Regions from separate parts of the Streptomyces sp. NPDC022552 genome, predicted to be linked through region 2. Evidence: predicted binding sites of a transcription regulator. Region 2 holds the regulator's gene; the other holds the start of a gene.
What was found. Region 2 encodes HspR, which represses chaperone genes until heat shock. Its sites were predicted from a motif close to TTGAGNNNNNNNNNCTCAA; they were not measured.

Region 1: the regulator HspR is predicted to act here: its motif matches at 1,893-1,911, upstream of lon (endopeptidase La).

What each region holds. Positions count from the first base shown of each region.
Region 1 is NZ_JBVHGJ010000008.1:295,161-298,564, forward strand. It holds gene lon (endopeptidase La) at 1-1,870, opposite strand, end outside; gene ACZ3OF_RS22570 (GNAT family N-acetyltransferase) at 2,002-2,637, shown strand; gene ACZ3OF_RS22575 (zf-HC2 domain-containing protein) at 2,648-3,397, shown strand.
Region 2 is NZ_JBVHGJ010000014.1:617-4,020, forward strand. It holds gene grpE (nucleotide exchange factor GrpE) at 1-453, shown strand, start outside; gene dnaJ (molecular chaperone DnaJ) at 484-1,674, shown strand; gene ACZ3OF_RS28800 (heat shock protein transcriptional repressor HspR) at 1,679-2,131, shown strand; gene ACZ3OF_RS28805 (hypothetical protein) at 2,221-2,694, opposite strand; gene ACZ3OF_RS28810 (helix-turn-helix transcriptional regulator) at 2,697-3,404, opposite strand, start outside.

The DNA of each region.
Region 1 (3,404 bases), on a different contig from region 2:
CACCGCCCGCACCCGTGACGGCCAGGCCGGTCGCCACGCCCGGCACCGACGTACGGCGCTCGGCCGGGTCCTGCGCGGACTCCGGAATGTGGTGCGGACGCCCGATCAGCCCGCGCAGATCGTCCACGCCGACCGTGAACGGCAGCTCCCGGTCGCCCAGTTCGTGCTGCGCCGCGACCTTCCGCAGCAGCCGCGCGATGGACCGCTCCAGGTTCCGTACACCCGCCTCACGGGTGTACTCGCCCGCCAGCTTCCGCAGCGACGCGTCCTCCAGGACCACCTCGCCCGGCTCCAGGCCCGCGCGCTCCAGCTGCCGGGGCAGCAGGTGGTCGCGGGCGATGACGACCTTCTCGTCCTCCGTGTACCCGTCGAGCCGCACCAGCTCCATCCGGTCGAGCAGCGCCTCCGGGATGGCCTCCAGGACGTTCGCCGTCGCCAGGAAGACGACGTCGGAGAGGTCGAGTTCGACCTCCAGGTAGTGGTCGCGGAAGGTGTGGTTCTGCGCAGGGTCCAGGACTTCGAGGAGCGCGGCCGCGGGGTCGCCGCGGTAGTCGGAGCCGACCTTGTCGATCTCGTCGAGCAGGACCACCGGGTTCATCGACCCGGCCTCCTTGATCGCCCGTACGATCCGGCCCGGCAGGGCGCCGACGTACGTCCGCCGGTGGCCGCGGATCTCCGCCTCGTCCCGTACGCCGCCGAGCGCGACCCGGACGAACTTCCGTCCCATCGCGTGCGCGACGGACTCGCCCAGCGACGTCTTGCCGACGCCGGGCGGGCCGACCAGGGCCAGGACGGCGCCGCCGCGACGGCCGCCGACGACCCCGAGGCCGCGCTCGGCGCGCCGCTTGCGGACCGCCAGGTACTCGGTGATCCGTTCCTTCACGTCCTCCAGGCCCGCGTGCTCGGCGTCGAGGATCGCCTTGGCGCCCTGGATGTCGTACTGGTCCTCGGTCCGTTCGTTCCAGGGCAGTTCGAGGACGGTGTCGAGCCAGGTGCGGATCCAGGAGCCCTCCGGGGACTGGTCGCTGGACCGCTCCAGCTTCTCGACCTCCTTGAGGGCCGCCTCACGGACGTTCTCGGGCAGGTCGGCGGCCTCGACACGAGCCCGGTAGTCGTCGGACTCGTCGCCGTCCGTCTCGCCGTTGAGGTCGCGCAACTCCTTGCGTACGGCATCCAGCTGGCGCCGCAGCAGGAACTCGCGCTGCTGCTTGTCGACGCCCTCCTGGACGTCCTTCGCGATGGACTCGGCCACGTCCTGCTCGGCCAGGTGCTCGCGGAGCTGGGCGGTGGCGAGCTTGAGCCGGACCACCGGGTCGGCGGTCTCCAGGAGCTCGACCTTCTGCTCCAGAGTGAGGAAGGGCGAGTAGCCGGAGTTGTCGGCGAGGGCGGACACGTCGTCGATCTGCTGGACGCGGTCCACGACCTGCCAGGCGCCGCGCTTCTTCAACCAGCTGGTGGCCAGCGCCTTGTACTCCTTGACCAGGTCGGTCACGGAGCCGGGCAGCGGGTCGGGCAGGGTCTCCTCGACGGCGCTGCCCTCGACCCAGAGCGCGGCGCCGGGGCCGGTCGTACCGGCGCCGATCCTGACGCGGCCACGGCCGCGGATGAGCGCGCCGGGGTCGCCGTCGGACAGCCGCCCGACCTGCTCGACGGTGCCGAGGACACCGGTCGCGGCGTACGTCCCGTCGACCCGGGGCACGAGGAGCACCCTGGGCTTGCCGGCCCCGGAACGGGCGGCGGCCTGGGCGGCCTCGACCGCGGCGCGTACGTCGTTGTCGGACAGGTCCAGCGGCACCACCATTCCGGGCAGCACGACCTCGTCGTCGAGCGGCAGCACAGGCAGAGTGAGCGGTGAGGACGTCGAAGCCATGATCTCCCCTTCGGCAGTCAAGTTGAGCTATGTGGACTCAATGCACGTGAGCCCGTGGATGTTCCCCGAGCGTTGTTCGCTCTGAGCGATCACTCTGGCGCAGGGCGAAGCGAGGGCCATGTAATGCCTCCATGGACACCATGACTATTACGTCTGCCTGGGTGGCGGGCTGGACCGTCTCGCGGGGCGCTCCGCCCGCCGTCGTCGAGCCCTGGGGCTGGCGGATCGACGTCGGCCTGCCGACGCACGTGTTCCGGCACGTCCTGCCCGCGCCGGACGCGGTGTCCGTGCGCAAGCTCTGCCAGGAGATCACCGAGCCGCACGCATGGCTGAAGGTGATGGCCGGACCGGAGGAGGTCGCGGAGTGGATCACCCCGGGGTGGACCGTCCCGGACGACCCGGGCTACATGATGTGGAAGCTCCTGGACGCGGGCACGCGGCCGCCGGCTCCGGAGGGGTACGCGCGGACGACGGAGACCAGGGACGGTGTGATCCGGGTCCGGATCGTGGCGCCTGACGGCACGCTCGCGGCCCGCGGCCAGATCGCCCCGACGGGGGCGACGGCGGTCGCGGACCAGATCGAGACGCACCCCGGCCACCGCCGCCGCGGTCTCGGCGCGAACGTGATGCGCACGCTGGAGGCGGCGGCCGCACAGGCGGGCGCGGCGACGGGCGTGCTCTCGGCGACTCGGGACGGCCTGGCGCTGTACGACACGCTGGGCTGGCGTCACACGTGCCCGCTGACGGGGATCGTGCGGGACGCGTAGCGGCGCGGGGGTGGACGCGTACGCGCGCGGGGAGCTCTCCCCCGACCTCCTCGGCCACGCCGAGGCTCATCTCGACCGGTGCCGGGCGTGTGTGGACGCCGTCGACCTGGCGGACGGGGCGGGCCTCACGGGCCCCGTCTCGACGCCGTGCACGCGGCCCTGGTCAACCGGATCGGGTGAGGGCAGGATCGTGTCCATGACGCTCAAGGGTGGTAACGCGAGGCTGTGGGCCGCGTCGGCGGCACTGGTTCCGGCACTGGCGCTGACCGGCTGCGGCGACCAGGGCACCCCGCCGGGGCCGGTCGCGGCCCAGGAGGAGACAGCGCAGCCGACGCCCCCGGGGACGGGCGGCGTCTCCGTCCCGCCGGCCCCGACCGCGCCGGACGGGACCGTCAAGAACGACCATGAGCCCGGTCCGCGCGAGGTCCTCGTCGAGGTGAACGTCAACGGCGGGCTGGCCGGTGTCCGCAACCAGCTGATCGTGCACTACGACGGCAGCTACACCACCCGGTCCGGCACGGAGTCGCCGCGCACGGGCCGTATGACCGCCGCCGAAGTGGCCGAGCTGCGCGCGGCGTTGGAGGATCCGGCCTACGCGAAGGTGCCCACGCGGCCGACGGGGCAGCCGGTGCACGACGGGTTCCAGTACGTCTTCACGTACCGGTACCGGGTCGTCGTCGCCGCGGACGGCGAGCGCCCTCCAGCCCTGCAGCGCGTCTTCTCGGCCCTCCCCGACGGCGGCCCCCCGACCGGCCCCTGACCCCCAC
Region 2 (3,404 bases):
CTCCAGCGGCTTCAGGCCGAGTACCAGAACTACCGCCGCCGGGTGGAGCGTGACCGGGTCACCGTCAAGGAGATCGCGGTCGCGGGCCTTCTGACGGAGCTGCTGCCCGTGCTCGACGACATCGGCCGGGCCCGGGACCACGGCGAGCTGGTGGGCGGCTTCAAGTCGGTCGCCGAGTCGCTGGAGACGGTGGCCGCCAAGATGGGGCTGCAGCAGTTCGGCAAGGAGGGCGAGCCCTTCGACCCGACGATCCACGAAGCCCTGATGCACAGTTACGCACCGGACGTCACCGAGACGACCTGCGTGGCGATCCTGCAGCCTGGGTACCGGATCGGCGAGCGGACCATCCGGCCCGCGCGCGTGGCGGTGGCCGAGCCCCAGCCCGGGGCGACGCCGGCCGCGAAGGAAGAGAAGTCGGCAGACGAGGAGAGCGGTGGCCCCGAGGAGGGCTGACGCGAAGATCGTCCGAGAGGAGGGACGTCGATGAGCACGAAGGACTTCGTCGAGAAGGACTACTACAAGGTTCTCGGCGTCCCCAAGGACGCCACCGACGCCGAGATCAAGAAGGCGTACCGGAAGCTCGCCCGCGAGAACCACCCGGACGCCAACAAGGGCGACACGAGCGCCGAGGCGCGCTTCAAGGAGATCTCCGAGGCGAACGACGTCCTCGGCGACCCCAAGAAGCGCAAGGAGTACGACGACGCCCGCGCGCTGTTCGGCAACGGCGGCTTCCGGGCCGGCGGTCCGGGCGCGGGCGGCTCGTTCAACTTCGACCTGGGTGACCTCTTCGGCGGAGCCCAGGGGCCCGGTGGCGCGGGCGGGGCCGGCGGCTTCGGCGGCGGCCTCGGCGACGTCTTCGGCGGACTGTTCAACCGGGGCGCGGGCGGCGGCGCGGGGACGCGTACGCAGCCGCGCCGCGGTCAGGACATCGAGTCCGAGGTGACGCTCAGCTTCACCGAGGCCGTGGACGGCGCGACGGTGCCCCTGCGGATGTCCTCCCAGGCGCCCTGCAAGGCCTGTTCGGGCACCGGCGACAAGAACGGCACGCCCCGGGTGTGCCCGACCTGTGTCGGCACCGGCCAGGTCTCGCGCGGCGGCAGCGGCTCGTTCTCGCTCACCGACCCGTGCGTGGACTGCAAGGGGCGCGGTCTGATCGCAGAGACCCCCTGCGAGGTCTGCAAGGGCAGCGGGCGGGCCAAGTCCTCCCGCACCATGCAGGTCCGCATCCCCGCCGGTGTCGCCGATGGGCAGCGGATCCGGCTGCGCGGCAAGGGCGCGCCGGGCGAGCGCGGCGGGCAGAGCGGCGATCTGTACGTCGTCGTGCATGTCGACGCCCACCCGGTCTTCGGCCGCAAGGACGACAACCTGACCGTCACCGTGCCCGTCACCTTCGACGAGGCGGCGCTCGGCGGCGAGATCAAGGTGCCGACGCTGGGCGGCCCGGCGGTGACGCTGAAGCTTCCGGCCGGCACCCCCAACGGCCGGACGATGCGCGCCCGCGGCAAGGGCGCGGTCCGCAAGGACGGCACGCGCGGCGATCTGCTGGTGACGGTGGAGGTCGCGGTGCCCAAGGAGCTCGACGACAAGGCCCGCGAGGCCCTCGAGACCTACCGTCAGGCGACGGCGGGCGAGGACCCCAGGGCAGAGTTGTTCCAGGCCGCGAAGGGAGCTTGACCCGATGGACAGCAGACCGGGACGCAGCCGTAATCCGTACGAACTGACCGACGAGACGCCGGTGTACGTCATCTCGGTCGCGGCCCAGCTGTCGGGCCTGCACCCGCAGACGCTGCGTCAGTACGACCGCCTCGGTCTGGTCTCGCCCGACCGCACGGCGGGCCGGGGCCGGCGCTACTCGGCCCGTGACATCGAACTGCTCCGTACGGTCCAGGCGTTGTCGCAGGACGAGGGCATCAACCTGGCGGGCATCAAGCGCATCATCGAGCTGGAGAACCAGGTCGCGGCGCTCCAGCAGCGGGTCGCCGAGCTGTCGGCGGCCGTCGAGGGCGCGGCGTCGGCGATGCGCCAGCGCGAGGCGCAGGTGCACGCCTCGTACCGGCGCGACCTGGTGCCGTACACCGACGTCCAGCAGGCGAGCGCGCTGGTGGTGTGGCGCCCCAAGCGGCCCGAGTAGTTCCCCCGTTCCCGCGGCGAGGCCCCCTCCGATTTCCCGGAGGGGGCCTCGCCGTATGTCCGTACGGCCGGTGTGCGCGCCGCCCGGCGTTACGGGATCAGTTCGGCGACGATGTTCGTCGCCGTGTCCCACCAGGGCGCGCCGCCGGTGCCGAAGGCGGCGGCGAGGGCGGTGCCGACGGCCCGGTCCAGCGGCTCGGGTTCCGTGCCGGACGCCCACTCGGCGTCCACCCGGCCGTCCCCGGAGGACTCCAGGGTCCCCAGGGGGCGTCCGTCGCGCAGCAGCCGGCTCTCGACGTACGAGCAGGGCACGAGCCGGTAGCGGGTGCCGGAGACCACGGCGTCGACCCGGTACGAGCGCCGCAGGAGCCGCCCCCGGCCGGGCCGGATGCGCGCGGGCGCGCCGTCGACGGTCAGGGCGAGCCGGGCCGCGCGCCGGGTGCCGATGGGGATCAGCGGCTCGGGTTCGTCGCCGGGGGCCCGCACGAGCTCCACGGTGGGCATGTCGTGCCCGGAGACGCGCAGGGTTCCCGCGGGGCCGTCGAGGTCGATCTGTACGTACACGTTCAGTGTTCCTGCTCCAGGATTCCGGACTGGGCGATGAGGTAGCCGAGCTGTGCCCGGCTGCCGCTCCCGAGGGCGGAGGCGAGCTTGGCGATATGGGCGCGGCAGGTCCGGACGTTCATGCCGAGCCGGCGGGCGATGGCCTCGTCGACATGGCCCTCGACGAGGAGTTTGGCGATGGAGCGCTGGATGCCGCTGATGCCGTCCAGCGGCGGCTGGTAGGTGACCGGGTTGTCCAGGGGGATGGCCTGGAGCCAGAACTGCTCGAAGACGCCGACGAGGTACTCGACGAGCCCGGTGTGGCGCAGTTCCAGGGCGACCTGGCGGTCCCGGCTCGCGGGCACGAAGGCGACCTTGCGGTCCACGATGATGAGCCGGTCGATGATCTCCTCGAGCGTGCGGACCTCGACCTCGGGGCCGATGCGTTCGAGGTAGGCCAGGGTGATCGGCTGGTGCCGGGCGGTGTGCTGATAGAGCGTCCGCATCCGGATGCCGCGGCCGAGCAGGGGCCTGACGCGGCGTAGGGCCTCGCCGAAGGTGTGGGCGCTGCGGCCGCTGCCGGGCTGCACGGTCAGCAGCTCGGAGGAGCATTCGGCCACGACGCGGTCCAGGGAGGTGTTGATCCTGGTGAGGCCCTCCAGGACGGTGATCGCGTGCGTGGTGGTGGGGTCCTGCACGCTGACCGACATGAATGGCTCGAACGCGTCGGA